Linked DNA regions of Archangium primigenium. The protein of the gene in region 2 interacts with the protein of the main gene of each other region in a pairwise test. Links are inferred from orthologs where the notes say so. Each region holds a gene or a part of one and is shown on either strand. Other genes may lie near its edges. The genes, in order: priA and ssb.

Region 1 (14,445 bases), 580 kb from region 2 along the record:
CGTTGAAGAGCCGCGCGCCGTCCAGGTGCACCGCGAGGCCCGCCGCGCGCCCCGCCTCCACCACCGCGCGGAAGCGCTCCAGGGGCCACACCTTGCCGCCGCCCCGGTTGTGGGTGTTCTCCAGGGACACCAGCCGCGAGCGCGGCCCGATGAAGTCCGTGCGCACCGCCGCCGTCACCTGCTCGGGGGAAAACACGCCCCGCTCCCCCTCCAGGGGCGCGGGCTGCACGCCCCACAAGCCCGCCAGGGCGCCGCTCTCGTAGTGGATGATGTGGCTGCCCCCCTCGGCCAGCACCTCGTCACCCAGGCGGCAGTGCAGCCCCATGGCGATCTGGTTGGCCTGCGTGCCCGTGGGCACGAAGAGCGCCGCTTCCAGGCCCAGCAGCTCGGCGACACGCTCCTCGAGCCGACGGGCCGTGGGGTCCTCGCCGTAGATGTCGTCGCCCACGTCCGCCTCCGCGATGGCGCGGCGCATGGCCGGGGTGGGCTTGGTCACGGTGTCGGAGCGCAGATCGATGGTCTTCATGGAGTCCTCGGACAGGGTGTCCTGGGAGGTCGTGGAAACTGCTTTACTGCCCAGGTCGCGCTGGCGTACAGCGCCTCCCGTGGCACGTGAAACGATGGAGTCGAAGCGGCAGCGGGCGGTGGAGGTGGTGGAGCGGCTGGAGCGCTCCATGCCGGACGTGCGCATCGAGTTGGATTATCGCACGCCGCTGGAGTTGCTGGTGGCCGTCATCCTGTCCGCCCAGTGCACGGACAAGCGGGTGAACCTCGTCACCCCCGCCCTCTTCGCGCGCTTCCCGGACGCGGCCGCCTACGCCCGCGCGAGCGTGGAGGAGGTGGAGCCCTTCATCCAGTCTTGTGGCCTGTACCGCGCCAAGGCGAAGAACATCGTGGCGGCGGCGCGCGCCCTGCTGGCCGAGCATGGCGGCGAGGTGCCCCACGCGCGCGCCGCGCTGGCGACACTGCCGGGCGTGGGCAACAAGACCGCGGGCGTGGTGTGCATGCACCTGGGCGGCGACGAGGCCTTCCCCGTGGACACCCACGTCAAACGCCTGGCCTTCCGGCTGGGCTTCACCCGGCACACGGCGCCGGACAAGGTGGAGGAGGACCTGTGCCGCCTCTTGCCCTCGCCCCGGTGGATGAAGGGGCATCAACTGCTCGTGTGGCATGGGCGGCGCACGTGCTTCGCGCGCTCGCCCGCGTGCGAGCGCTGCACCGTGGCGGAGCTGTGCCCGAAGAAGGGCGTGAAGCTCAAGCCGTCGGACGCGACTCGCGAGACGTCTTGACGCGCTTCATCCGCTTGCGGATGAGCTCGCGCTTGAGCGACGACACGTGGTCCACGTAGACGATGCCGTCGAGGTGATCCACCTCGTGCTGCACGGCGATCGCCAGGAGGTCGTCACACACGAGCGTCTGCTCCTGCCCCTCGGCATCCAGGTAGCGCACCGCCACCTTCGCCGCGCGCTCCACGTCCTCGCCCTCGCCGGGAATGGACAGGCAGCCCTCGTTGAAGACCACCTTGCCCTCCAGGGAGATGATCTCCGGGTTGATCATCGCCAGCGGCTGGATCTCCGGCTGGCGCGAGCGGCAGTCCAGGACGATCACCCGCTGCAGCACGCCCACCTGCGGCGCCGCGAGGCCCACGCCCTCGGCGGCGTACATCGTCTCGAACATGTCGCGCACGAGCGCCCGGGTGGCGTCGTCCACGCGGGCCACCGGCCGGGCCTTCTGCTTGAGGGTGGGATGGGGCCAGATGAGGATTTCGCGAACCATGCCGTCCCTCTTAACCCCGACCCGGGCGGACGGGCAACCGCCTCCCGGGACAGGTCCACCGCGCCGTCCTCCGGGCCTCAGTCGCGCAGGCTGCGCGCATACTCCTCACGCAGGCGATCATCCGCGAGCGCCCGGGCCGCCTCGCTCAGCGAGGTGGCGATCTGCTGGGCGCGGTGCTGGAGCACGGGGTCCGGGTGCCCGGCGAAGCGCAGGGGGTGGAACTCGGCGGACAGCAGCGCGTGGGCGCGCTTGACGTCCTCGCCTCCGGCGGTGCGCGCCAGGCCCAGCACGGAGAAGTAGTCCGCGTCCTGGATCTCCTCGAACTTGGACTCCAGGCGGCGCACGTCCAGTTCGCCCGGCGTGTCGTCATCGGGCTCGGCGGCCTCGGCGGGCCGCACCTGGAGCAGGCCCAACGCCTGCCCGAGCCCGAGCGCCCGCAGGGCGGTGTCCTGGGGCAGCCCCGCGCCCAGCACGAGCTGCTCGATCGTCTGCTCGCCATCCACCTCGGCCAGCAGCCGCGACTCGCGCGAGGACAGGCCGAAGGTGTCGGGCTCGGGCTCGGCGCCCAGGCGGAAGACGCCCGCGCGCAGTCCCCCGGCGAGCGACAGGAAGGCCTCGGCCGAGACCCGATCGCGCAGCGCCTCGGTCAGCAGGTGCAACAGGGGCCGGGTGGACGCGGCGAGGGCCACCTCGTGCGGCGGCGCCTCCTCCACGAGCCGGTAGAGCGACGCGTCCTCGGCAAGCGCGTCCAGGGCCACCTGCTCGGTGTAGCGCTGCACGAGCGGGATGACCTCGGTCTCGCGCACGTAGCCCCGGCCCCGCATGGCCTCGAGGAGCGCGGTGTTGGAGGTGCCCCGCACGAGCCGCAACTCGTTCGCCTGGCGCGCGTCGATGAGCCCATCGGCCCGCGCGCGATCGACCAGCGACTCCTCCGGCGCCGAGGACATGGCGCCCACGAGCGCGCCGTCCCGCAGCCACAACACCCGCAGGGCCCGGGCGCCCTTGAGCTCGAAGCGGACCTGGATCCGCGCCTCGCGCAGCCGGATGACGAGCCGCGCCAGCCCCTCGCCATTCACGCTGCCCCCGCGGGGGATGTCCACCGCGGGGCCCTCGGGGGCCTGGAAGGTGATGAGCGCGGCACGGGCGCGGGCCGCCAGGTCCGCCGTCTCGGCCTCGGCGCGGGTGATGGCCGCCTCGGTCTCCGCGCGCACCCGGGCCACCGTCGCCTCCGCCTCGCGCAGCACCCGCGCCTCGGCCTCCTGGTGGGCGCGCTCGGCCTCGGCCCGCAGCGACTCCAGCCGGACCCGTGCCTCGCGCTCCTCGGTCAGGGCGCGCGCGAGCTGCTCGGCCTCCGCGCGGGCCGCGTCCAGGAGCCCGCCGCGCTCCGTCAGCGACTCCTCGAGTCGACCGAGCCGCGTCTCCACCTCGACCCGGGCGTGCTTCTCCTCGGCGGCACGGGACCTCGCCGCGGCGCGCTCCTTCTCCACGCGCTCGATCCGGGCCTCCGCCTCCAGCCGCAGCCGCTCGGTGTTCACCGCCCGCGTCTCCGCGTCCACCCGCGCCCGCTCCAGCTCCTCGGCTTGCGCCTCCACCGCGCCCAGCGCCTTCACCGCGTTCTCGACCTGCCCCTCCAGCTCTCCCCGCAGCCGCTCGGCCTTGGCCAGTCGCTTGTCCGCCTCGTCGGCGCGCTCCTGGAGCGCGGCGCGGGCCTGGGTCAGGCGCTCGTTGCGCGCCTCCTGTTCCACCCGCAGCCGCTCGGCGTTCATCGCCCGCGTCTCGGCATCCACCCGCGCTCGCTCCAGCTCCTCCGCCTGGTACTGGAGCTCCGCGTGCGCGCGCTGGAGGCGCTCGACCTCGGCCGCCAGCGCCTGACGGGCCTGCTCGGCATGGGCCTCGTGCGCGGCCCGCGCGTGCGCGTGCTCACCGGCCTCGGCCACCGAGGCCTGGCGCAGCCGCTCGACCTCGGCTTCCCGCTCCGCCTGGGCCTGGCGCAGCCGCTCGACCTCGGCCTCCAGGGCCTGGCGCGTGCCTTCCGCTTCCACCTCCCGCTCCGCGTGCGTCTGGCGCAGCCGCTCGACCTCGGCCTCCCGCTCGGCGTGGGCCTGACGCAGCCGCTCGACCTCGGCCTCCAGGGCCTGGCGCGTGCCCTCCGCCTCCGCCTCCCGCTCCGCGTGGGCCTGACGCAGCCGCTCGACCTCGGCCTCCAGGGCCTGGCGCGTGCCCTCCGCCTCCGCCTCCCGCTCGGCGTGCGTCTGGCGCAGGTGCTCGAGCTCGGCCTCCAGGGCCCGGCGCGTGCCGTCCACCTCGGCATGCGTCTGGCGCAACCGATCGACCTCGGCCTCCAGGGACCGGTGCGCGCCCTCCGCCTCCGCGTCCCGCTCGGTGTGCGTCTGGATCAGCCGCGCGACGCGCTCCTCGGACACCTCGCGCAGCCGCTCCAGCTGGTTCTCCAGCCCGGCGTGCTCGCGCTGCATGCGCTCGACGCGCTCCTCCAGCTCGGCGCGCAAGAGGGCCTCCGCCTCCGCGCGCGCCTGCGCCTCGCCCCGGGCCTTCGCCAGGGACTCGGCCCGCGCATGCGCCTCGCCGCGCTCCTGCTCGGCCTTGCCCAGGCGCGTCTCCGAGCGCTGCCGGGCCTTCTCCGCCGCCTCCGCGCTCAGCTCCAGGCGGGCCCGGGCCCGCGCCTCCGTCTCGGCCTGGGCCTCGGCCCCGGCGCGCGCCTTGTCCGCCGCCTGCGCGCGGGCCTCCGCGTCCGCGCGCGCCTTCATCTCCAGTTGCACCCGCGCGTCCGCGGTGGAGCGCGCCCGCGCATCCACGTCCGTCGCGCGGCGCTCGGCCTGGGCGCGCGCGTCCGCCTCGCTCCGCGCCCGCGCTTCCGCCTCGCTCCTCGCCCGCGTCTCGCGCTCCACCTGCTCCTGGAGCGCGCGGCTCCGCGCCTCCTCCTCGCCGCGCGCGCGTGCCTGCTCCTCGGCCACCGCGGAGAGTCGCTCGCGCAGACCCTCCACCTCGCGCTGGGCCCGGTCCCACTCGGTCCGGAGCGACACGGCGTGGGCCTCGTGGGCCTCCTCGCGCGTGCGCAGCTCGGCGCGCAGCCGCTCCGTGCCCGCCGCGAGGGCCTCGCGCGCCTCGTCCCGCTCGGACTGCAGCTGCGCGAGCCGCCGCTCGGCGCGCATGAGGCGCACCTCCATGAGCGCGAGCGCGTCCTCCGCGTCGAGCGCCTCCACCGCCGGCGCCGGCGCCTCCGGGGTGTCGCGCAGCGGGAACTTGTCCGTCCGGGGAGACAGCTCCCCTTCCGGCGTGGGATCGACATCGCGCGGCGGGAGCGCGGGCGTGCCCAGGGCGGGCGTGCCCGGAGAGGACACCTCGTCATCGAACCAGGTGGCGCCCACGTCCTCCGCGCGCGGGGCCTCGGCCTCCGAGGGCAGAGGCGCGTCGTCGGGGACGGGCTCCAGCTCCGAGCCATCGCCCTCCAGGGCGCCCGGAGCGGTGGCCGCGGCCGCGGCGGCCTCCAGGAGGGACAGGGACGGCGTGGGCCGCGCGGGCGTCAGCTCCACGTCGAAGAAGCCCTCGTCCCCGAGCTGGGGGCCGGCCCTGCGCGGGGGCGCCATGGACTCGGCGGGCTCGGCCGCCGCGTCGATCTCCCACTGCGCCAGGCGCTCGGCCTCCGCGCGCGCCTCCGCCTCGATGTCCACGGCCTTCACCGGGGGCAGCGAGGGCAGCGGCTTGACGGGCTCGGCGACGGGCTGGGGGCTCTCCACGGGCCCCATCTCCACCCGACTCACGGCGGTGATGGTGGGGATGGCACCATGGGCGGACGCGCGGGAGCGCGCCCCGCCCGCGGGCCCGGCGGCCTCGGCGTCGGACAGGGGCTCGGGGGCGATGCGGCCCGAGCCCGCCACCGCCTGCTCCGTCTGGCCGAAGAGGGACTCGGCCTCCGCGTCCGCCTCGGCCTCGGCGAGGGCGGCGGCCAGGGGCGACAGCGCCCGCTCGCGCTCCGGCAGGAAGGCGTCGGGCAGGGGCGGCAGCGCGTCGGACGTCGAGGCGGGCGCGGGGGGCTCGGCGTCGAGCGCGAACGGGGACACCGGCTCGTTGAAGAGCGCCTGCTCGAGGCCGAGGTTGCGCGAGGGGGCGGCGCCCCGGGGTTGCAGTCCCGGCGGGCTCGCGAGCAGGGGCGTGGGCGAGACGGGCGCCTCCACCTCGTCCTTCACCACGAACCAGGACTCGGGCCCCGGCGGCGCGGCGATGAGCGACGTCACCTGGTTCATGAAGCCCGCCCCGTCCAGGGGCAGGGGGGACACCGGGGCGGCGCTGCCCTCGATGCCGTCGCCGAGCAGCAGCACCCGCGCCAGTCGCATGTCCGGATGCAGCCCCAGCTCCTCCAGCACCAGGTGGCCGCGTCCGCTCTCCACGCCGGGCGCCAGGACGATGAGCACGGGCAGGTGGTGCCCGAAGCCGATGAGCGCATCCGCCACGGAGGTGGCGAGGATGACCTCATAGCCCTCGCGCGCGAGCAGTCGCCGCACGGAGGCGATGATGGCGATGTCGTCGTGGACGAGGAGGACGGATTCAGCCATGGCAGCCACAGGAGGGGGGCGCGCAGTCTACAGCATGGCCGCGGGATCCACGTCGATCGTGACGCGCACGGCGGAGGGAATGTCGACCAGTTTCGCTTCCAGGCGGGCGAGCAGTGGGGCGAGCGCCGCGTGCGTGGGGCCCTTGAGCAACATCTGCCAGCGCGTCTTGCCGCGGATGCGGGCGATGGGGGCCACGGCGGGCCCGAGCAGGCGAACCCCCCAGGACGAGGGCGGCATGTGACGGCCCAGGTAGTCGCCGAGGAAGCGCGCCACGCTGGCGGTCTGCTCGGGGCTCTCGCCCTCCAGGCGCACCGAGGCCATGCGCGTGTAGGGCGGCCAGGACAGGGCGCGGCGCCGCGCGAGCTCCCCCTCGGCGAAGCCGTCGAAGTCGTGCACCAGCATGCGCCGCACGGGCTCGGCGTCCGGGTTGTACGTCTGCACGAGCACGCGCCCGGGATCCTTGCCCCGCCCGGCGCGGCCGGCCACCTGGGTGAGCAGGTGGAACGTCCGCTCGGCGGCGCGGAAGTCCGGGATCGCGAGCGACGTGTCCGCCATCACCACGCACACGAGCGTCACGCCGGGGAAGTCATGCCCCTTGGCCACCATCTGCGTGCCCACCAGCACGTCGATCTCCCGGCGCGCGAAGGAGGCGAGCAGCTCCGTGAGCCGCTCGGCGCTCGTGGCCGAGTCCCGGTCCAGGCGCGCCACGCGGGCCTGGGGCACGCGCTCGGCCACCTCCGCCTCCACGCGCTCGGTGCCCACGCCCATCTTGAGCAGGGGCCCGGTGCACTCGCGGCAGTGCTCGGGCACCGGGTGGGCCTCGCCGCAGTAGTGGCACACCGCGCGGTTCTGCGAGCGGTGGTAGGTGAGGCACACGTCGCAGTCGCCGCACTTCACCGACGCGCCGCACACCTCGCACAGGAGGAAGGTGCTGTGGCCGCGCCGGTTGAGGAAGAGGATGACCTGCTGGCCCCGGCCGATCGTCTCCGCCATGGCGTCCAAGAGGGGCGCGGACAGGATGGGCGCCTCCTGCATCACCAGCGGATCCTTCGGGCGCTCCTGGCGCAGGTCCACGCACTGCAAGGTGGGCATGGGCCGGTCATCCACGCGCCGCGTGAGCTCCAGCTTGCGGTAGCGGCCCTTGCGCGTGTTCTCCAGCGTCTCCAGCGACGGCGTGGCCGAGCCGAGCACCACCACCGCCCCGGCCTGCTTGCCGCGCACCACGGCCAGGTCGCGCGCCTGGTAGCGCAGCTTGTCCTCCTGCTTGAAGGACGGATCGTGCTCCTCGTCCACGACGATGAGGCCCAGGTCCGCCACCGGGGCGAACACCGCCGAGCGCACGCCCACCGCGATGCGCACCGTGCCCTTGCGCAGGGCCTGCCAGTGAAAGAGCCGCTCGCGATCCTTGAGCGCCGAGTGCAGCACGGCCACGTCCCCGCCGAAGCGGCTGCGAAAGCGCCCCACGAGCTGCGGGGTGAGCGCGATCTCCGGCACCAGCACCAGGCTGCCCCGGCCCCGCTCGAGCGCGCGCTCCACGGCCCGCAGGTACACCTCCGTCTTGCCGCTGCCGGTGACGCCGTGCAGGAGGAAGGGCTGGAAGCCCGGCGTGTCCACCGCCCCATGCAGCACGTCCACCGCCGCGGCCTGCTCGGGGGTGAGCCGCTCGGGCCGGTTCTGCCCCAGGCCCTCGCGCACCCCGGGCGCGAGCACCACCTGGTCCAGCCGCACGAGGCCCCGCGCGGCCAGCTTCTTGAGCGTCTCGCGCGCTCCGGGAATGGCGTGCGCCACCTCCTCCAGCGGCGCCCGGCCCCCCACCGCGAGGAGGTACGCCAGGGCGGCGGACTGGGCCGGGGCGCGGCGCAGCAGGTCGGGCGTCTCGGTGACGAGCGCCACGGCGAACTCCTGGATGTCGGGCCGGGCCTCCTTCTCGTCCTGGGCGGTGGACAGGCCCGGCGGCAGCGCGCCCCGGATGACCTCCCCGAGCGGGTAGCGGTAGTGCTCGGCGGCGAAGCGCAGCAGCGCGATGAGGTCCGGCGGCAGGGACGGCGAGTCCTCGAGCACCTTGAGGATGGGCTTGAGCTTGACGCTCGCGCCCTCGGCGGGAGGCACCGCCGGCCCGAGGAAGAAGCCCAGCGTCATGCTGCGGCCAAAGGGCACGAGGATGCGCTGGCCCGGCGAGAGCCGCCCGGTCAGCGCCTCGGGGACGACATAGGTGAACTCGCCCCGGACGGGACGGCCGACGGCGACGGAGGCGAGGGCGGAGGCATTCACGGCGGCGAGCGGCCACTCTAGCGGCGGCTCCTGACACCGGTAGTTTCCAGCCAACCGAGCGCCCCGTTCACGCGGGCGCCCTCACCCCGCGTGCGGACGGCGCGGCCCCGAGTCCGTCAGGCCCTCAAGGGCAGCATGTCCGGCGGGCACTCCCAGTAGGTGTACTCGCACGTGGCGAGCGCCGGATCACACGGCACCTGCATCACGGTGATGAGCTCGCACGGGTGCCGGGGACCGTCCAGGGCCGGACCCGCGGGCACGGCCGCCGGCGTCTCGGTGGGCCACTCCCCCCGCGGGGACGCCCGCTCGCGCAGCCGCGACACGTCCAGCCCCCGCGTCACCTCCGGGGGCACGCACACCGCTGGCAGGATCGACGCCGAGCCCAACACCGCCCCCAACACACACAGCTTCGTTCGCATGAGACCCTCCTGGCCGCGACACGGACGAAACTACCCGCTGGGTCTGACATGCCGGGGCCCTCGTCCCGCGGAGGACGGCACCGCGCCGGGCGCGCGGGGGCGTCCACTCCGCTCAAGGATTTCCGGGGGTTATGGAATGTCGGGCGGTGGACGGCGCGGCCCCCCGCCCCACTCCAAGAGTCACCCCGAGGTCAGCACGAGCTTGACGAGCTCCGGCGGGCTGCCCACGCGCATGGGCGGCCCCCAGAAACCGCAGCCCCGGCTCACGTAGATGTGCGAGTCCCCGTGCCGGTAGAGCCCGGCGGAGAACTCCCACTCCAGGCCGATGAGGAACGTCATGGGGACGAGCTGGCCGCCGTGGGTATGACCGGAAATCTGCAGGTCCACGCCCCGCTCGGCCGCGACACGGAAGTGGGCGGGCTGGTGCGCGAGCAGCACGCAGGCGCGCTCGGGGTCGCGGTCCGCGAGCGCCCGCTCCAGGTCATACCCCCTGACGCCCAAGCGCCGGCCGCCGCTCCAGTCGTCCACGCCCACCAGGTCCAGCGAGCCGCCCGCGTCGCCGATGCGCACGTGGCGGTTGCGCAGGGACGGGATGCCGAGCGACTCCAGGTACGCGCACCACGCGTCCGCGCCCGAGGAGTAGTCGTGGTTGCCGGTGACGAAGTAGCTGCCGAAGCGCGAGCGGAGGTTCGCCAGCGCCGCCACGTGGCCGCCGAGCGTGGGCACGTCCCCGTCCACCAGATCTCCGGTGATGGCGACGAGGTCCGGCTTGAGCGCGTTGGCGCGGCGCACCAGCTCGTCCATGAAGTGGCGCTGGATGAACGCGCCCACGTGCACGTCCGTGAGCTGCACGATGCTCAGGCCCTCCAGGGCGCGGGGCAGCTTGGGGATGCGCACCACCCGCTCGGTCACCTCGGGGGCGGAGAACGCGCGCCAGCTGCCGTAGGCGGCCGTCGTCCCGCCGGTGACCCCCGCGCCCCCGGCCACCGTGCGCGCCAGGAAGCGCCGCCGCGCCTCGTCCACCGCCGGCGGCTCGGGCGCGCGGGAGCGCTGGCGCCATTTCTGGCCCCGCGTCCACAGGGCCCGGCCCAGGTCCCAGACGAGCAGCGCCAGCACGAGAAAAAGCGCCACGCCCATCCACGCGTAGGTCACCCGCGCCACCGGCTCCGCGAGGGACTCGGGCAGCACGTCGCGCACCGAGCGCCGGAACATCAACGGCACGCTCATGAGCACGAAGAACGCGAGGGCCAGCCACCGGAGCGCGCGGCCGTGCACCGTGTCGCGCACCAGGCGCCGGTACAGGTACAGGTGGCCCAGCACCGTGCCGCCCAGGATGAGGACGGAGAAGAAGGAGAACCGGAACGGCAACGCACACCCCGCCACGCGAAAGGAGCCCGAAAGGCCCGGAGATACCGCGCGTCGCCCGGGCGCATTCCCCGGGGCTCAGCGCCGCGCCACCAGCCGCGCCTCGTGCCGGCCCGCCCCGGTCCAACCCTCGGTGAGCTCCACCACCCGCAGGCCCTGGACGAGTCCCGGCAGCTCACCGTCCTCCAGGAGGAAGCGCGCCGAGGGGTGCGCGTGCCGCGTGAGGTTCTTCCGGGTGGGCTGGGCGAAGAGGAACCACCCCCCGGGCGCGAGCACCCCGGGCAGCGCGGCGAACAGGGGGCGCCACAGGTAGTTCAGACAGACGACGACGTCGAAGGGGCCCGGCGGCGGACCCACGGCCTCCACGTCCCGGGGCAGGCACGTGAGCGCCAGCCCCTGCGCGCGCGCGGCCGCGGCGGCGGCCTCCAGGGCCACGTCCGAGACGTCCACCAGGGTGACGTCCAGGCCCCGCCGCGCGAGCCCGAGCGCGTCCTGGCCCAGGCCCCCCGCCACGTCCAGGGCCCGCCCCGCGCGCGGCAGCCGGTCCTCCCACGCGCGCAGGAAGTCGGAGGGGGCGCCGGGGCCCTCGCCCCGCTCGCGATAGCGCTGGTTCCACCGCTCCCGGTCCGCCTCGGCCATGGCGCGCCTAGAACAGCGAGTCCGCGGGCTTCGAGCGCGTGTCCCCGGTGAGCGCCGTGAAGCGCAGGAGCCGCTCGCCGCCGCGCCAGACCTCCACGGTGCGCGGCATCATCTCGCCCGTGGCCGAGGACGTGTAGTCCTGCAGGCGCACGTCCCACTCGGGGCCCTTGCCCTCCTTGTGCTTGAGGCGCGCGGGGCGGAAGGTGTCCTTGTAGATCCAGAACTGCGGCTGGCCCTCGGCGGGCCCGCCCAGCACGTACACCACCTCGCCGCCGAAGCGCGCGAGCGACGTGGTGCGCGGCTCGATGCCCAGGGACGACAGGTGCGCCTCCAGCTCGTCCCGGCTGCGCGCGGTGAGCAGGGCGCACAGCTCGCGCACCGCCTCGCTGAGCGCCGGAATCTCCGGGCCCTCCACGCGCTTGCGGCCCGCGGAGAACACCGAGGCCACGGCCCCGCCCGCGCGCGCCTTCGCCTCGAAGCGGCAGCGGCCCGGCGGGCGGATGTACACCGTGCCGTCCACCTCCAGGTCCGGCTTGTCGGTGGGCAGGCCCAGCGCCGCGCCCGCCTCGCGCACCCCCGGTCCATAGAAGCGCAGCGAGCCGTCCGCCTTGAGCGAGGCGAAGGTCTGCGCCTCGCGCGCGGCCACCATGCGGCGCATGATGGAGCCGCCGGGCAGCACGTAGGCCCCGGCGCTCAGGGCCACCAGCGCGCCGAGGAGCAAGGCCGGTCGCCACGGGGCGCGGGCACGTCGGCGGAGGGGCACGGTCGTCGGAGGGGGGGTGGACATAGGGGCGGGGAATCTAGTGATGGCCTCCCCCTCCATCAAGGCAGTTAGGATGCCCGGCATGTCGCATCGCGCCACGCTGCTGCTCGCCCTCTGTCTCTCTTCTTCCGCGCTCGCCCAGGAGGCGGACGCACTCCAGGCCCCCGTCGCGGAGGACTTGCGCGATCTGTCGAGCGCGCGGGCCTACGGCATGGGCGGCGCCTGGCGCGCGCTGGGCTCGGACGCGGCCACGGGCACGGGCAACCCCGCGAGCGTCGCCGCCGTGCGCGGCTACCGCGTGGAGGCGACGGGCGGCTGGGACTGGGTGGGCAAGGACGCCGCGGCCACGGTGGCCGTCGCCGACTCCGCCACCAGCCCCCTGGGCGCGGGCATCTCCTACCAGCTCATCACCCTGGGCAAGGGCGCGGCGCGCACCACCGCGCACCTCAACACGCTGGCGCTCGCGGCCCCCCTGAGCGAGAACCTGATGATCGGCGTCTCCGGCCGCTACCTCGTCATGCGCGGCGGACGGCAGGCCAACGCCCTCACGATGGACGCGGGCGTGCTCCTGCGCCCCACCCCGCTGCTCGCCCTGGGCGTGTCCGCCCACAACCTCATCGACACGAAGCACGCGGAGCTCACCCGCTACTACTCGGCCCATGCCGGGGTGCTCGTGGGGCAGCTCACGATCGCCGCCGACGTGCGCGGGGACTTCGCCACGGACGCGCGCCGCACGCTCACCTACAGCGGCGGCCTGGAGTACGTGCTCGGCCAGAACATCCCCGTGCGCGTGGGCTACACCTGGGACGGCTTCACCCGCACGTCCCAGGCGGGCGTGGGCATTGGCGTGGTGACGTCCGGGGGCGGCATCGACCTGGGCTACCACCACGACTTCGGCGGCGAGGGAGGCCGGCTGCTCTCCCTCACCTTCAAGGTCCAGGTGCGCTAGGCGCCCAGGGCGCGCAGGGGCAGGTAGCGCTCGGAGGCGGAGAAGCGCACGAGCTCCACGCTCTCCGGCTCACTGGCCTTGAGGGCCCGCAGCGCCGCCACGGCCGGCCCCGGGCCTCCGCAGGCGACCAGGCCCGCGCGGTTGGCCGAGTGGCGCGCGGCCTCCGAGAGCGCGCCGGCGTCGAAGCCCTTCTGCGCCGGCTCCAGCAGGGACAGGGCCCGCTCGCGCGCCCGGGGCGACAAGGCGTCGAGCACCACCCGCGCCTCGGGGCCGAACTCCGAGCCCCCGCGCAGCACCGAGGTCAAGAGCGCCACCGCGCGCAGGAGCTGATCCTTGCGCAGGCAGCGCAGCGCGAGCAGATCCGGCCCCAGGCAGAACAGCGAGCGGCCGGCGAAGAAGCGCAGCTCGGACTCGGGCAGCACCTGCCGCACGGCCTGGCGGCCCACGAGGACGCGGGCATGGCCCGGGTAGACGAGGGAGATGGGCGGGCCGTCGTCCTCCGACAGACAGACCTCGGGCAGTGGCACGTCGAGCAGCCGGGCCACGGCCTGCAAGACGTCCAGGGCCGCGCGCGCGCCCGGGCCCGCGTCTGGCCAGAGCGGCTCCGAGGTGCCCGCGGCCCGGCCGTAGGTGGGGAACAGACGGCACAGGGGCATGCCCACGAGGGCGAGCAGCTCGCCCGCGGGGTTGCGCAGGCCCGGGTGGCGCAGGCCCGCGCGCTCCTCCACGGTGAGGGGCCGACGGGGAGGCCGGTTCGACCCCTCGCGCACGCCCGCGAGCGCCGAGGCCACGTCCGCCATCAACGCGCCGCGCGCCTGGTCTCCCCGGCTCACGAAGAAGGCCGACAGCTCGCGATAGGCCTCGGCATCCAGGGGACGCTCCCGCACGCGCTCGACGACGCCGGGACGGAACTCGGCCACGGCGGTGCGGCCCGGACTGCTCGTGACGACGGAGGGCTCGGCGCCGGGCGCGGCGGGGGCGGACTCGGGAGCGCCCGGCCGGACCCGGCGGCGCACGGCGTCCATCTTCCCCGGAGGCGCGTTCCAGGAGAGCACCTTGGTGCTCTCCACGGCATCCATCGCGCCCTCGAACACCCCGGGCGGCTTGGGCGCGGGCGGCGGCGGCTTCACGGCCACGCTCTCGCCCACCAGGGGCGCCGCGGGCCGGGGCGCGGGAGGCGGCACGGGCGCGGGGGGCGGCGCGGGCGCGGGTGGGGGCGGCGGCAGCTCGATCGCGGGCATCTCGAGCACCGTGGGCATGGACTCGAGCGCGACGGGCGGCAGCGGCGGCGGCATCGCCGAGGGCGCGATGAGCGAGGAGGGCGGCGGGATGAGGACCACGGTGCGCGAGCCGCTCGGCTCGCGCTTGGGCGTGGCGCTGCGCGGCGGCTCGGGCGGACGGCTCTGCTCGGCCAGGGCCTCGCGCAGGTTGTCCGCGCGGGTGGCGTACACCTGGGCCTTGGTCGCGTCCCCGAGCACCTCGCGGCAGAAGCGCGCCAGGCGCTCCCACGTGCCCATGCGCTCCGCGTCGTCCTCGGTGGCGGTGGCGGCGTGCTCCAGGGCCCACGCGGCCTCGCCCTTCTGGCCGAGCGCGATGAGCCGCTCCACGAGCAAGAGCCACGCGTCCTTGTGGCCAGGCTCGAAGCGCACCGCCTGGCGCAGCTCCGTGAGCGAGGCCGTGTGCTCGCCCCCG
Region 2 (14,442 bases):
GCGCCGCCGAGGCCGAGGACGAGCGGTGCAGCTCCCGCGCCCGGCGCGACAGATCGCCCGCGGTGACGAGCACCACGCGCAGGTCGGACTCCTTCAACAGCCCACTGACGAGTTCATCGGCCATAAGGGGAACTAGCGTGCCGTTCCCGAGGGCGCTCGCCAATGACAATGCGCAGCCCGGATGGGGCAAAGTTCCCCGGTGGGCCCCCGGCCGGGCAGGCACTGGGGCCAGGCGGGGGGCTTCGCATCACCCCGGCTGATACCTCCGTGCGCCGGACCGGGCGCTTTGCGGGTGGAAAATCCTACCCGGCCGCCGGGACGGGCTATAACGCGCCGTCCGAATGATCCTCGGCATGATCCTCGGCGCGGTCCTGGCCGCCCGAAGTCCGGAGTCTCCATGAGCACCCAAGCCGCCACCAGCGCCACCGCGCTCCCCCAGAAGACGCCGCTCCTCCAGTCCCGTCTGGGCTCGTTCCTCGCCGTGGTGCCGCTGAGCATCTGGGTGGTGAACCACCTCTGGGCCAACCTCGCCGCCTTCCAGGGCGCCCAGGCCTGGCAGTCGGCGGTGACGGAGTACAAGCACCCCTTCTCCCAGATCTTCACCTTCATCATCGTGCTGCTGCCCCTGCTCTTCCACACCGGGTGGGGCATCATGCGCCTGTTCAGCTTCCGGCCGAACAACGTCGCCTACAACAACTACGGCAACATCAAGTACATCCTCCAGCGCGCCGCGTCCGTGGGTGTGCTCGGCTTCCTGGGCGCCCACATCTGGCTGGCCTTCCTCCAGCCGCGGCTCATGCACGGCGCCGCCGAGCCCTTCGCCGTCATCGCCTACGAGATGCGCTGGCACCCGCCCACGCTCATCGTCTACACGCTGGGCATCCTCGGCACCGCGTACCACCTGGCCAACGGCCTGCAGGGCTTCGCCATGGGCTGGGGCCTCGTCGCCAGCGAGCGCTCCATGCGCCGCCTCGAGCCGTGGACCATCGGCCTCTTCCTGGTGCTGCTCGCCATGGGCTGGGGCGTGCTCTACGCCATGTTCCAGGCCGGCGGCACCGAGGCCATCATGCAGGCGCGTGACGCCATCGTGCAGACCCAGGGCGACATGCACTGAGCGGCCCCCCCGCTCGTCCCGAAACACGACGGCCGCCCCGGTTTCCCGGAGCGGCCGTTGTCGTTTCCAGGGGGGCGCATCGCCCCTCCCCGTGCGGGGAAGGGCGACGCCCGGGCAAACACCTAGAAGGGAATGTCGTCGTCCGAGCCGCCGCCGGGGCCGCCCATGGGCCCGTCGTCCATGGGAGGACCCGAGCCGTAATCGTCGTAGCCGCCGCCCTGGTTCTGGCCGCCGCCGCGCGGCTGCCCGTAGCCGCCGCCCCGGCCGCCGCCTCCCCCGCCGCCACCGCCACCGCCGCCGCCCCCACCGGCGCCATCACGGCCGCCGAGGAACGTCACGCCGCTGGCCACCACCTCGGTGGTGTAGTTCTTGCGGTTTTCCTTGTCGGTCCACTCGCGCGTCTGCAGCCGGCCCTCGATGAAGCACTGACGGCCCTTCTTCAGGTACTCACCGCACAGCTCCGCGAGCTTTCCCCACACCACGATGCGGTGCCACTCGGTGCGCTCCTGCTTCTGGCCGTTCTTGTCGGTCCAGTTGTCGCTGGTCGCGATGCGGAAGTTGGCCACCGCCTGTCCGCCCGGGGTGAAGCGCACTTCCGGGTCCGCCCCCAGGTTGCCAATGAGGATGACCTTGTTGACGCCTCCAGCCATGATGCCGTCCTTTCGTCGAGCACCGGCCCACCACGGGCCGGTTACCTACATCCAAGGGCGGGAATGCCTCCCGCGCCACTTCTCTGACGCTACCATAAGGGGCTGACACCCACCTGAACAGGGGTTCAACCCCCACGTCTTCCCGGACGAAGGGACGGGGAGCGGAGAAGCGGGCGGGCGTTCACCCTCCGGGACGGCTCTCGGCGGTGGCCTTGGGGGCCCCGGGCGCGGCCACGGCGGCGCCCGGCGGGGGGACGGCGGGCTTGGGCGCCTTGGCCTCGGCGATCTGCCGCGACAGGGTGCCCTCGAGCCCCCGGGCGAAGTCGGCGAGCTTGGGGTCCGCGGCGCCCATGCTCTTGCGCAGGGACTTCCAGAAGGGATGGTCCGCCTCGGCGGCCTGGACGAAGCCGCGCGAGAGCAGGAGCACGGCGGCGTCCCGGTCCCGATCCGACGCACCGCGCAGCGCCTGCACCAGCTCCTCGGGCGCCGTGCGCGCCACCGCGCCCAGGCCCTCGGTCATCTCGCCCTCGGCGGGCACGTCCCCGGTGGAGGCCCCGGCCAGCTCCACCACGCGGCTGAGCGCCTCGGCGTTGCCGTTGGCGGCGAGCTCCACGAGGCTGCCCAGGCCCGGCACCTCCACGGACAGCTCGCGCGCCACGCCGCGCAGGCGGCCATACACCTCGCTGCCCGCGGAGTAGCTGTCCAGCAGCGTGCGCACCCCGAGGTAGTCCTGGGGGTTGCTCTGGTAGAGGCCCTCGGCCACCACCGCGCGCACCGCGGGGTCCTTCTCGCTGCGCCACGCGGTGCGCAAGAAGCCGATGTTGCGCGGGTCGCGCTGGCTCGTGAGCGCCAGGTACGTCTTCACGCGGCTGCTCACCTCGGCCATGGGGCTGCTGGGCTTCTCCTCGCTCGCGAGCGCCGCCACCGCGCGGCCCGGCCCCTGGGTGGAGCCCACCGAGGCCACGGCCGTGCCCAGCGCGTCCAGGCCCCGCACCACCGGGCCCGAGCGGCCCGGGTAGTCGTTGACCATCATGGAGAAGATGAACTTCTCGCCGCCGGCCGCCTGCACGTAGCCGCTGAGCGCCGAGACGTTCTCCAGCGTGCCCGTCTTGGCGCGCAGCCGGCCCACGGCGTCCGTGCCATCGAAGCGGTACTTGAGCGTGCCGTCCTTGCCGGCGATGCCCAGCGAGGACAGGTACTCGGGCGCGAGCGGGAAGCGCTCGTACATGTAGCGCAAGAGCTTGTCGAACTGCGTGGCGGAGAAGCGGTTGGTGTCGTTGAGGCCGCTGCCGTTCTTCATCACGTAGGTGCCGCGCGGAATGCCCACGTCCCGCGCGAGGAACTCCTCCACCACGTCCAGGCCCTTGGCGAACGAGCCCGGGGCGCCCCGCGACTCGGCGCCCATGCTCTTGAGCAGCATCTCCGCGATGAAGTTGCTCGACACCTTGTTGAGCTTCTTGAGGATGAGGTCGAAGGTGTCCGAGGTGGCCGTGTACACGAGCCGCGAGCGCGGCGGCGTGACGCCGGGCTTCACCTTGCCCTTCACCTTGATGCCGCGCGCCACGAGCATCTGCTTGAGCGTCTGCCCGAAGTACATGGGCGGGTTGTCGATCTTCTTCCACACGCTCATGGCGCCGCCGCCCTGGGGCACCTGGCCGCGCACGAGGATCTTCTGCTGCGCGCCCGCCGCGTCCGACGCCACCGAGAAGCGCCGCGCGCGCTTGTCGCCCGTGGTGAGCGTGCTCTCCACCACGAAGTAGTCGCTCGCGGGCTCGAGCTCCACCACGCCCTTGGACCCCAGGCTGTCGCCGGCGCGCAGGTACACGCCCACCGCGTTCCAGTTGAGGCTCAGCGCGCCGGTGGGCGCCATGTAGGCCCGGTCCGTGTCCTCCTGATCGTACCCCGAGGGCGTGCGCTCGGCGTCGAACCACGAGTCGTCCACGACGATGTCCTGCACCTCGCGCAGGCCCGTGTGGAACAGGTCACCCGTCATGCCGAACAGCCGCTCGGTGGTGATGGACGGGTCGCCCTTGCCCCGCACATAGAGCGTCTTGGCCTTGATGCCATCGGACTCGGGCTCGAGGAGGAAGTCCGTCTCGAAGCGGTGCTCGGAGCCCAGCGTGGCGAGCGCCGCGGCGCTCGTGACGAGCTTCACGTTGGAGGCGGGGTTGAGCAATTCGTCCGCGTTGTGGCTGAACACCACCGAGCCGTCATCCAGGCTCAGCATGTGCACGGCCACGCGGCTGGCGTTGAGCGGCTCGCGCTGCAGCACCTGCATCAGGGACGCCTTGAGGGCCTCGCGCTCGGCGCGCTTCTTGTCGTCCGCCGCCCCGGCGGGGCGGGGCTGGACGACGAAAAAGGCGACCATCACGGCCATGAAGGTTCTGGCTCGGGGGACCTGCACGCACGCTCCGGGGAAGGGGCGTTCATTATGAAAGGCGCCCCCCAGGCCTTCAAGGGAGACGCGGGCTCCCGTGCTCCCCACCGCGCGCCCGGCCTTCCACCAGGCGACGAAGCGTCAACGCCACTGTCCGGCGGGGTCCCCGCGCCCGGCGTCCCGGCCTACCAGGCGATGGCCTGACGGTCTCGGAAGAAGCCCCCGGTGGGCCCCCCGGGCGGCAGCGTGGCGGCCCACGTGAGGGTGTCCGCGCCCTCCTGCACCCCCCGCGAGGCCCGCTCGCCCCCCATGCGGGTCTTCACCCAGCCGGGCGTCACCGCGTTGACGAGCAGGTGGCGTGGCCGGAGTTCATCGGCCAACACGCGGGTGAGCGCGTTGAGCCCCAACTTCGAGACGCGGTAGGCCGAGGACGGCCAGCCCCGGGCCTCGTGCTGGCCCGCGCGCACGTCCTCCACGAAGGACCGCACGAAATCACACACCGCTTCCTTCGAGGCGGGCGGATCGATGCGCTGGCGCAGCGCGGGCGCGAGCCCCTCGAGCACCCCCAGGCCACTGGACACCATGACGACGCGGCCGTGGTCCGCCATCAAGGGCAAGAGCCGCTCGGTGAGGTTCAGCGCGCCGAAGAAGTTCACCGCCAGGGTGCGCTCGGCCACCTCCGCGTTGAAGCCGTCCAGGGCCACGCCCGCGTTGTTCACGAGCGCCGCGAGCCGCAGCTCCTGGCGCGCGAGCCGATCCGTCAACTGGTGGATGCTCTCCTCGGACGTGACGTCCAGGGGCTCGAAGCCCACATCGAGCCCCTCCTCGCGCAGCGTGGCGGTGGCCCGCGCGCCCTCGGCGATGTCCCGCGCCGACACGAGCACCCGCAGGCCTCGCTGGCCGAGCTGCCGGCAGACCTCGAAACCGATTCCCCGGTTGGCCCCCGTCACGAGCGCCACTCCCGTCATCTTCTCCATGTTCGGCACCCCCGGCACGCAGGGTAAGGATGGAGACGTTGACCGGCAGGGGCCCGCGCGCACTCAAATCGCGCCGGATGTCTCGTAGGCGCGAATGGCGCCGTCGAGAACTCCACGAAAGTGGCGATCCGCCTCGCCCTCCCGGTCCCGGAGCGACAGGAGCGCCGGGTACACCCGCGCGTCCTGGAGCTCCAGCGCCGCCTCCACCGCGAGCACGTTCACGGTCCGGGCCGCCAGGGCCCCCAGGAGCGGGGCCAGCGTCTGGGGAGCCTTCCTCTGGGCGAGCCCGAGCAGGGCCTCGCCTTGAATCTCCAGGTCCGTCTCCGTCACGCGGCGCAGCAGGGCCTCGCGCAAGAGCGGGGTGTCGGCCTCGCAGACCGAGCCCAGCTGGAAGGTGGCCCAGTTGCGCACGTCCCGGTCCTCGTCCGCCGACAGGTCCACGAGCGCGGCGACCGCCTCGGTGAGCGCCGTGGCGGGCATGGCCTGGGCCACCGCGCAGCGCACCGGGCCGCTCGGGTGTCCCTTGAGCGCCACGAGTCCGGGCACGGCGCGCTCGTCCTCCAGGAACCCGAGCGCCGACACCGTGGAGGCCAGCACCCCGGGCACCCGCTCGCGGCGCGCCAGGTCCAGCAGGAGCCCCAGCCGCTCCTCGTGGAAGAGGTCCATCTCCACGCCCAGCTGCCCGAGGATGTCCGCGCCCCGCGCGCGCGCCGTGTCCTCGGGCGCCACGAGCAGCCGCGCCGCCGCGTCGAGCACCTCCCGCGTGCCGCGCTCCTGGAGCACCCGGATGGCCTCCCAGGCCCGGTCGTCCTCCTCGCCGCCCTCGAGGGCGAGCGCGATGAGCGCCTGGGTGCTGCGGGGATCCTCGAGCGGATGGTCGGTCATGGGGGCTCTCCGTGGATGAACCATACACGAGCCCTCCCCCACTCGACCCTCCGGCGTGCCTGTGCCACAACGGCCCCCCTCATGCCCCCGCCGCTCCGCTCCGTCCTCCTGGCGCTCCTCGGGGTGCTCGGCCTGGTACCGCAGGCCGGCTGTCGCGCCGAGCCGCCCGCCGACGGCATCACCGTGCTGCTCGAGGCCACGCCGGACAGCCTCGACAGCCGGATGGCGCTCAGCGCCCTGGGGCAGCGGGTGGCGCAGCTCATCACCCCGGGGCTCGTCACCTTCGACGACACCGGCGCGCCCGTGCCGGACCTGGCCGAGTCCTTTCGCGAGCTGGGCCCCACGCTCGTGGAGTTCACGCTGCGCCCGGGGCTCACCTTCCACGACGGCGGCGCCCTCACGGCCGAGGACGTGAAGGCCACCTACGACAGTGTGCGCGACCCGGCGCTCGGCAGCCCCCGGGCGGACCGGTACGCGGCCCTCGCGCGCGTGGAGGCGGTGGACGCGCGCACCGTGCGCTTCCACCTGCGCGAGCCCTACGCGCCCCTCGTGGTCGAGCTGTCCCTGGGCATCCTCCCCGCCCGGCGCGCCGGGGCCGCCTTCAAGGAGGCACAGGGCACGGCCCCCGTGGGCGCGGGGCCCTTCCGCTTCGAGTCCCAGCCGGACGAGGAGCACCTGACGCTCCTGCCCTTCGCGGGCCACGCGCGGGGGCCGCCGGCCCTCTCGCGGCTGCGCTTCCGGGTGGTGCGCGACGAGACGACCCGGGTGCTGGAGCTGCTCAAGGGCCGGGCGGACCTGGTGCTCAACGCCGTGTCCCCCGCCACCCTGCCCGCCCTGGAGCGCGCGCCCGGCCTGCGCGTGCTCACCCGGCCGGGCACGGGCCTGGCCTACCTGGGCCTCAACCTGCGCGCGGGGCCGCTCGCCGACGCCCGGGTGCGCCGCGCCCTGTGTCACCTCGTGGACGTGGAGCCGCTCGTCACCCACAAGCTCCGGGGCCTGGCCCGGCCCGCCCGGGGGCTCTTGCCGGAGAGGAACTGGGCGCATGCGCCCGTGCCCGGCTGCGCGCATGACCCCGAGGCGGCGGCGCGGCTGTTGGACGCCGCGGGCTTTCCGGACCCCGACGGGCCCGGCGGCGCGCCCCGGCTCCGACTCCAGCTCAAGACGAGCACGGACCGGCTGCGCCGCTCCATCGCGCTCGTGCTGCGCGAGCAGCTGGCCCAGGGGGGCGTGGCCGTGGAGGTGCGCTCGCTGGAGTTCGGCACCTTCTTCGACGACGTGCGCCGGGGCAACGTGGAGCTGTACACCCTCAAGTGGGCCTCCATCGTCGAGCCGGACCTGATGCGCGGCGCCTTCCACTCGAGCCACGTGCCCTCGGCGGCCAACCACTTCGGGGGCCTCAACCGGGGCGCGCTCCGGGACGCGCCGCTCGACGCGCTGCTGGACGAGGCCGCGCGCGTGTCCACCCCCGAGCGCCGCGTCCTCTATGCCCGGGCCCAGGAGCGCCTGGACGCGCTCGTGCCCATGGTGCCCCTGTGGCACGAGGACTCGGTGGCCGTGGTGTCCCGGCGCCTCCAGGGCTTCGAGCCGAGTCCCCTGGGCCTCTTCACCCCGCTGGCGCGCGCGCGGCAGGTGGACCCATGAAGCGGCTCGTCTCCACGCTCGGGGCGGCCCTGGGCGCGCTCGTGCTCGTGTCGCTCTTCCTGCACCTGGTGCCGGGAGACCCCATCGACGTGATGCTCGGCGAGCAGGCGATGCAGGTGGACCGGGAGGCGCTGCGCCGCGCGGTGGGCCTGGACGCGCCCGTGCCCGTGCAGCTCTGGCGCTTCACGCGCGACCTGTTCACCGGGGAGCTGCGCACGTCCCTGCCGCCCTTCCAGAAGAAGGTGCTGCCCGCCATCGGCGCGGCGCTGCCGTACACCGGGGTGCTCGCGCTCGCGGCCCTGGCGGTGGCGGTGAGCCTCGCCCTGCCCCTGGGCCTGGTGGCCGCGGCGCGCCGGGGCACGTGGGCGGACGCGCTCGCCATGGCCAGCGCGGTGGTGGGCGTGGCCCTGCCGCGCTTCTGGGTGGGGCCGCTGCTCGTCCTCCTGTTCGCCCTGCGCCTGGACTGGCTGCCCGTGTCCGGCGCGGGCTCCTGGCACCACCTGGTGCTGCCCGCGCTCACCCTGGGCGGCGCGCTCGCCGCGTTCCTCGCGCGCATGACCCGCGCCGCGCTCCTGGAGGTGCTGCGCGAGGACTACATCACCGTCGCCCGGGCCCAGGGCCTCAGCGCCACCCGGGTGCTCTGGCGCCACGCCCTGCGCACCGCGCTCCTGCCCCTGCTCACCGTGCTCGGGCTCGAGTTCGGCGCCCTGCTCGGCGGCGCCATCGTCACCGAGAAGGTGTTCGCCTGGCCCGGCATGGGCACGCTCTTGCTGCAGGCCATCGAGCGGCGCGACTACAACACCGTGCGCGCCACCGTGCTCGTCTTCACCGGCTGCTACCTGCTCGTGCACGCGCTCACCGACGCGGCCTACGCGCTCGCCGACCCGCGCGTGCGGAGGCGCGCATGAGGCCGCCGCGCGCCCTGGGCGCCCGGGTGGGGCTCGCCGTGACGGGCGCGCTCGTGCTCGCCGCGCTGCTGGCCCCCGTGCTCAGCCCCACGAGCCCCGAGGCGATCGACCTCGCGCGCGAGCTCACCCCGCCCGGCCCCGGCCACCCGCTGGGCGCGGGGGAGAACGGCGTGGACCTGCTCACCCACGTGCTGTACGGGGCCCGGCTGTCGCTCGGCGTGGCCTTCTTCACCGTGGCGCTGTCCGCGGCGGTGGGCACGCTGCTCGGCGGGATGGCGGGGTACGTGGGCGGGCCGCTGGACGAGCTGCTCATGCGCCTGACCGACGTGCTGCTCGCCTTCCCGGGCCTCCTGCTCGCGCTCTTCCTCACGGCGGTGATGGGCCCCTCGCTCACGCACGTGGTGCTCGCGCTGAGCGCCACGGGCTGGACGGGCTACGCGCGGCTGGCCCGGGCCCAGGTGCTCACCCTGCGCGGGCGCGAGTACGTCCAGGCCGCCCGCGCGCTCGGGGCGAGCGACGCGCGCATCCTCTGGCACCACCTGCTGCCCAACGCCGCCGGGCCCCTGGTGGTGCAGGCCACGTCCGCCCTGCCCGGCACGCTGCTCGCCGAGTCCTCGCTCAGCTTCCTGGGCCTGGGCGCACCGCCGGGCACGCCCTCGTGGGGGGCGCTCGTGGATCAGGGCACCCAGTACCTGCTCGTGGCGCCCCACGTGGCGCTCTTTCCCGGGCTCGCCCTGGCGCTCGCCGTGCTGGGCTTCCACCTGCTCGGCGACGCCGTGCGCGACGCACTGGACCCGCGGGCGCCCCACCACCGATAACGCCCCGCCATGCTCACCTGGACGTGGAAGGCCTTCCCGGAGTTGACGCTCGAGGAGCTCTACCGCCTGCTGGCCCTGCGCCAGGAGGTGTTCGTGGTGGAGCAGCGCTCCCTCTACCTGGACGTGGACGGGTATGACCCGGGCTGCCACCACCTGCTGGGCGTGGAACAGACGCCCCAGGGGCCCCGGCTCGCGGCCTACCTGCGGGTGCTGCCGCCGGGCCTCAAGTACCCCGAGGCGAGCCTCGGCCGGGTCCTCACCGCGCCGCACGCGCGGCGCCACGGGTACGGCCAGGAGCTGGTGCGCCGGGGGCTGGACTTCCTCGCCACCCACCATGCCCAAGCCCCCATCCGCATCGGCGCCCAGGACTACCTGCGGCGCTTCTACGAGGGCTTCGGCTTTCGCGCCGTGGGGGACGTGTACGACGAGGACGGCATTCCCCACGTGGACATGGTGCGCGGCCAGTTCGACCTGGCCTCGGAGACATGAAGATCCTGCCTTCCACCGCGCGCCTTTGGGTGGCCGTGCTGCTCGGTGGGCTCGTTTCGGGCTGTGCGGCGGCCATCGCCTGCCGGCCAGGAGAGTCCACCGTGGACTGCTGCATCAAGAAGCACTCGCTGACCGCGATGGAGCGTTGCACCGCCAGTCGCGCGGACGTGCTTCGGGTCCTGCGGGACTTGTCGCTGAAAATCGACGATGAGGATTTCGAGAACAACAAGGACCTGCCCGAGTGGAAGCAGCTCTGCATCAGGAACTTCGTCCGTTGCGAGGATGAAGGCTGGAGTGGGTCCTGTTACGACTGTCTGCGCCAGTGTGAAGGCCAGTACCAATGGCCAAGTGACTGGTGCCCCGATCCGCATGAGAAGTAGGAGCCAAGATGGCCGACAGGCAGCTTGATTGGGACGCGATTCGGGCTCTGGCCAAACGAGTCATCGAGCAAGGCGAGCCCTTGGTTCTCACCGAGGAGATGCGCGCTCTTTTGCTGCGGACGGCTCGCGAAGTGGCCATCACCGACGAGGAGACAGCAACAGCCCTCCATGGCGAGTCCACGGCCCGAACGCTGCTCGAGGACATCTGGCGACGAATCGTCGACGGTTCGTGGCGACTGAGTCGTGCTCAAAACCAAGCCTATGACCTACGAGACACAGGCGATCTTGAGGGAGCACGGCGAGTCATGCGGGACGTACTCGCCGTTGAGCCTGTCCCCTTCTACCGGGAACAGGCCGAGATTGGCCTGAAGAAGTTGACCGGGTTGGTGGAGGTGCGCGCAACCGGGCAGCTCCGTCCGAGCTTGAATGACCGACCGCAACTCACGGCCCTCTCCCAGCGCATCCAGCAGGGTCACGCCCTGGAACTGACCGACGAGGTGCGCGCCCTTCTGCGCCGGATGGCGCCCACGGCGGCCATCAGCGACAACGAGACGGAAGAAGCCCTCAAGAGCCCAACAGACGCCACGGCCCTCATGGAGCGGATTCTTTCTCGCCTGCGCGACGGCCAACATCGCTTCGTGCGCGCGATGTATCGGATGACGAGCCTCCGAGATGCGGGGGACGTCGACGGAGCGCGCCAGCAGATGCGTGACGTGCTCGCCGTGGAAATCGTGCCGCAATACCGCAGAATGGCCGAGGAACAATTACGGGGCCTCGACCGTCCGCCGCCGGAGCCGTGACTGTCAGGCCCGGGGCGCCGCGCCCCGGCGGGCCCGCCGCGCTCCGAACAGGCCCAGCAGCACCAGGCCCAACGCGCCCGGCAGCGCGCCCGGGTGCGTGACCCCACAGCCCCAGCCGAGCGGAGAGCGCGGATCGCCCAGGCCCGGGACCTCGGGCCCCGGAGACGGCTCACCGGGCGTTTCCTCACCTGGCGTCCCGGGGGGGGGCTTCAGAACCACGGACTCCTGGGCCGTGACCGTGACGTCACACCCCACGCCGTTGGTGGCGCGCACATGGACGAAGTAGCGCTCGCCCCGCTTGAGCACGAGGGACTCGGCCGTCGCGTGCCCGTCCGACACCGGCGTGAAATCGCGCACCGTGACCTGCGCCGAGTCGGTGATGGACCACTCGTACTTCGCGATGCCCGATTCGTCGTCCTTGAAGCCGCTCCAGGTGGCGGTGATACGGCCGTCCGGGTTGAGGGAAGCACGCACCTCGCCCGCGGAAGGCGCCGTGGAGTCCTGCCCCACTCCGATCAGGAAGCCATTCATTCCTCCCGGAGCCTCGACAGCGTAGCCCACATCCCGGCGGAGCAGGTCTTTCGCCTTGGAGGCGCCCGCGATCAAGAGCCGACCGCCCGTCCCATCCAAGGCGAGCGCCCGTACACTCTCAAGATCGGCAAGGGTGGAAGTGCCTCCCACGTAGGACCCCCACCGGACCTGCTCCAGCATCGTATCCAACGCCAGGACGAAACCGTCTCCCAACGGAGAGGGGGCGGCAGAGAAGCCGCGCATCATGAACGCCGGATCGAACGACTCCCCATCCGTCGAGCCTCCGATCAAGAGCTGGCCCGACGCATCGATGGCGGCACGGCCGTGCGTGAACTGCTCACCCGGCGCAACCAGCCGTATCTTCTGATTGGGGGACAGGGAACCATCGCGGGTCACCGCGTGCGCGAAGATATCGGTCGCATCGCCGGTCGAGTCCTCCGGAAAACCCGTGGCGTTCGTATGACCCACCGCGACCAGGTCCCCGTTGGGCTGCCGCAAGAGGTCCCTCAACTCGGTGCTCCCGTTGCCGCCCAGATGGACGAGCCACTTGAAGGCGCCCTCGGAATCCAACTGCATGACGAAGCCGTCCTTCGTGCCGTGGAATCCGGGAGTAACGGGGATGAGACCGCTATCGGTCTCCGCGATATTGCCCCGCACCACTCCGCCCACGAAGAGCACGACCTTCGAGTCCTCCGTCGAGACGACAACGGCATGGGCCGCATCATCCGCGGTCGTGGCGCCACCCGAAGCCTTCTTCGTCCCCAAGAAACGAACCCACACGGGGCTCGGAGTGAGTTCCACGGACACATCGACCTGGACGACGAAGGCATCGTGCCCATCCCCTCGCACACCGCGTGAGGTGGTTATCGGGCCCTTCGAGGTGGAGAACAGGGCCGAGTTGGTCCTTCCGACGACGTAGAGCCTGTTCTTCTCCACGGCGACGCCCAGTGCCTCGTCGAAGCCATCTCCGCCCAAGAACAAGACCGAGCGCAGCACACCCTCCGCCGTCAGCTTGGCGACGAAGGCATTCGACCCAATCATCCCAGTGCCCGGCGTGAACAGGCTCGCTCCCGAGTCGTCACGGACAGAAGTCCCCTCGACCCGGCCCACGACATACACATCGCCGTTCTCATCGAGCGCCATGCGCGCCGCGGAGTCCGCGCCCCCGGTGCCGAAGACCCGAGACCACAGGACCTGCTTGCCGTCCGCGCTCAGCTTGGCGACGAAGGCGTTCTCGTTCACGAGATCCACCCCCGCGCTGTCACTCTTGAGGAAGGAGCGCGAGTTCGTCCGCCCCGCCACCAGGATCTCGCCCGCCGCATTGACCAGGACGTCTTCCACCACATCCTGGCCCTCCCCACCCAGGTAGGTGTTCCAGGAGACGGCGGGCTTTGCCTCGCACGTCTGGGCCCGGGCGGACGTGGGCCACACGGTGAGCAGGGAGGACAGCAGGAGGGCGGACAGAGCGCCGCCACGACCCATGTGCATGAACAAGAAGGTTTTCCTCAGGGCGATGACGCCCGCCTAGAACAGGTTGAAGCCCACACCCACCGAGGCCGTCAGCGCGAGCTTCCGGTAGTTGGCGCCCTCGGCGATCCGGAACCGCTCGGCGCCGACATCCGCCAACACCGTGAACCGGCGCCCGGGCGTGAGCCGCAGGCCCACCACCCCGCCGCCACCCACGCCCACGCTCCGCACGCCCGTGCCGCGCAGGGCCACGCGCGGCTGGAGCATGCCCCGGCCGAAGGCATAGCCCAGCTCCACGCTCACGCCCCACCGCGCCTGGGGCCCTGGCAACAGCCGCGCGCCCGCCTCCAGCCCACCCCACCCCACCGAGGCGCCCACGCCCAGTCCCACGGACAGCCGGCGCTCGCCGACGCCCGACACCAGTCCGCCCAGGTCACTGAAGCCCACCAGCTCCGGACGCACGCGAAAGGACGACGGGGCCTCGGCCGGCACGGACGGCGCGGACGGTGCGGGAACCGGACGCGCCTGGGCCTGCTCCGCCAGCAACCGCTGCCGCTCGGCCTCGCGCGCCTGGGCCTGCTCCGCCACCAGCCGCCGCTGCTCGGCCTCTTCCCGCCGTGCCTCTTCCCGCAGCCGCTCGGTCTCCACGCTCTGGCGCGCCAGCTCCGCCAGCGCCACGAAGTCCGGCGGGAAGCGCGCCGAGTCCACCTGCTGCGCGGGGTGCCGCCGCGCCAGCTCCTCGAGCTGCTCGCGCGCGTCGTCCATCTGGCCGCGCGCGTAGAGCGAGGCGGCCAGGTAGGTGCGGGCCCGGGCGCGCTCCTTGTCCGAGAGCGCGGGGTTCTCCACCTCCTGCCGCAAGGCGGAGATGGCCTTTTCATAATCACCACGCGCGTAGGAATCGATTCCCCGCACGGGCGCGGCCCAGGTGACGAGGGGCACGCACAGCAGGACGCAACAGAGCAGACGCAAGGTCATGGAGAGGTGACTCCGGACGGAACCGCTAGCCCTCGTCCGGGCAGATGACGTTGTAGGTGGTCTTGGACCCCGACTGGATGGTGACCACCTTCCGGGGGTTGGAGATGTTCTTGTTCTCGCGCAGCTCGATGCGGTGCTTGCCGGGCGCGAGCGGCAGCATCTTGAGCTCCGGCATGCGCCCGCGCAGTCGGCCATCCACGTAGATCTGGGCCCAGCACAACGAGACGAACTGGAGGGTGCCGTTCGCGCCGACCCGGGGCGCGCTCTCCGGCGCGGGCTCGGGCTCGGGCTCGGGCTCGGGTACCGGCGCGGGTTCGGGCACGGGCTCGGGCGGCGCCACCACCGCCTCCACCGTGGGAACCACGGGGGGAGCCACCGGCGCGGGAGGAGGTGGCGGCGACGAGGACTTGAACAGGACGACCCCCACGCC

Evidence for each region.
Region 1: the proteins of ssb (region 2) and priA interact in binary tests that used the Escherichia coli proteins (3 or more experiments, as listed by UniProt). The link is inferred for Archangium primigenium from one-to-one orthologs.

What each region holds. Positions count from the first base shown.
Region 1 is NZ_JADWYI010000001.1:8,229,996-8,244,440, forward strand. The notes cover bases 5,997-8,955. They hold priA (replication restart helicase PriA), read right to left. Parts: upstream 8,619-8,955; coding sequence 6,375-8,618; downstream 5,997-6,374. Other genes in these bases: I3V78_RS33885 (response regulator receiver protein), read right to left, coding at 5,997-6,347; I3V78_RS33895 (hypothetical protein), read right to left, coding at 8,735-8,955. Outside these bases: I3V78_RS33870 (threonine aldolase family protein), read right to left, coding at 1-526; nth (endonuclease III), read left to right, coding at 621-1,289; def (peptide deformylase), read right to left, coding at 1,255-1,776; more of I3V78_RS33885, read right to left, coding at 1,854-5,996; more of I3V78_RS33895, read right to left, coding at 8,956-9,037; I3V78_RS33900 (metallophosphoesterase), read right to left, coding at 9,218-10,405; I3V78_RS33905 (class I SAM-dependent methyltransferase), read right to left, coding at 10,481-11,041; I3V78_RS33910 (hypothetical protein), read right to left, coding at 11,049-11,762; I3V78_RS33915 (PorV/PorQ family protein), read left to right, coding at 11,887-12,753; I3V78_RS33920 (hypothetical protein), read right to left, coding at 12,750-14,445.
Region 2 is NZ_JADWYI010000001.1:8,820,564-8,835,005, forward strand. Bases 1-2,956 are described here. They hold ssb (single-stranded DNA-binding protein), read right to left. Parts: upstream 1,765-2,956; coding sequence 1,237-1,764; downstream 1-1,236. Other genes in these bases: hslO (Hsp33 family molecular chaperone HslO), read right to left, coding at 1-124; I3V78_RS36190 (succinate dehydrogenase/fumarate reductase transmembrane subunit), read left to right, coding at 398-1,114; dacB (D-alanyl-D-alanine carboxypeptidase/D-alanyl-D-alanine endopeptidase), read right to left, coding at 1,946-2,956. In the rest of the region: more of dacB, read right to left, coding at 2,957-4,168; I3V78_RS36205 (SDR family oxidoreductase), read right to left, coding at 4,327-5,118; I3V78_RS36210 (HEAT repeat domain-containing protein), read right to left, coding at 5,182-6,003; I3V78_RS36215 (ABC transporter substrate-binding protein), read left to right, coding at 6,085-7,644; I3V78_RS36220 (ABC transporter permease), read left to right, coding at 7,641-8,552; I3V78_RS36225 (ABC transporter permease), read left to right, coding at 8,549-9,370; I3V78_RS36230 (GNAT family N-acetyltransferase), read left to right, coding at 9,380-9,859; I3V78_RS36235 (hypothetical protein), read left to right, coding at 9,856-10,239; I3V78_RS36240 (DUSAM domain-containing protein), read left to right, coding at 10,248-11,039; I3V78_RS36245 (fibronectin type III domain-containing protein), read right to left, coding at 11,043-13,058; I3V78_RS36250 (tetratricopeptide repeat protein), read right to left, coding at 13,095-14,012; I3V78_RS36255 (serine/threonine-protein kinase), read right to left, coding at 14,038-14,442. UniProt on the Escherichia coli protein: Plays an important role in DNA replication, recombination and repair. Binds to ssDNA and to an array of partner proteins to recruit them to their sites of action during DNA metabolism. Acts as a sliding platform that migrates on DNA via reptation.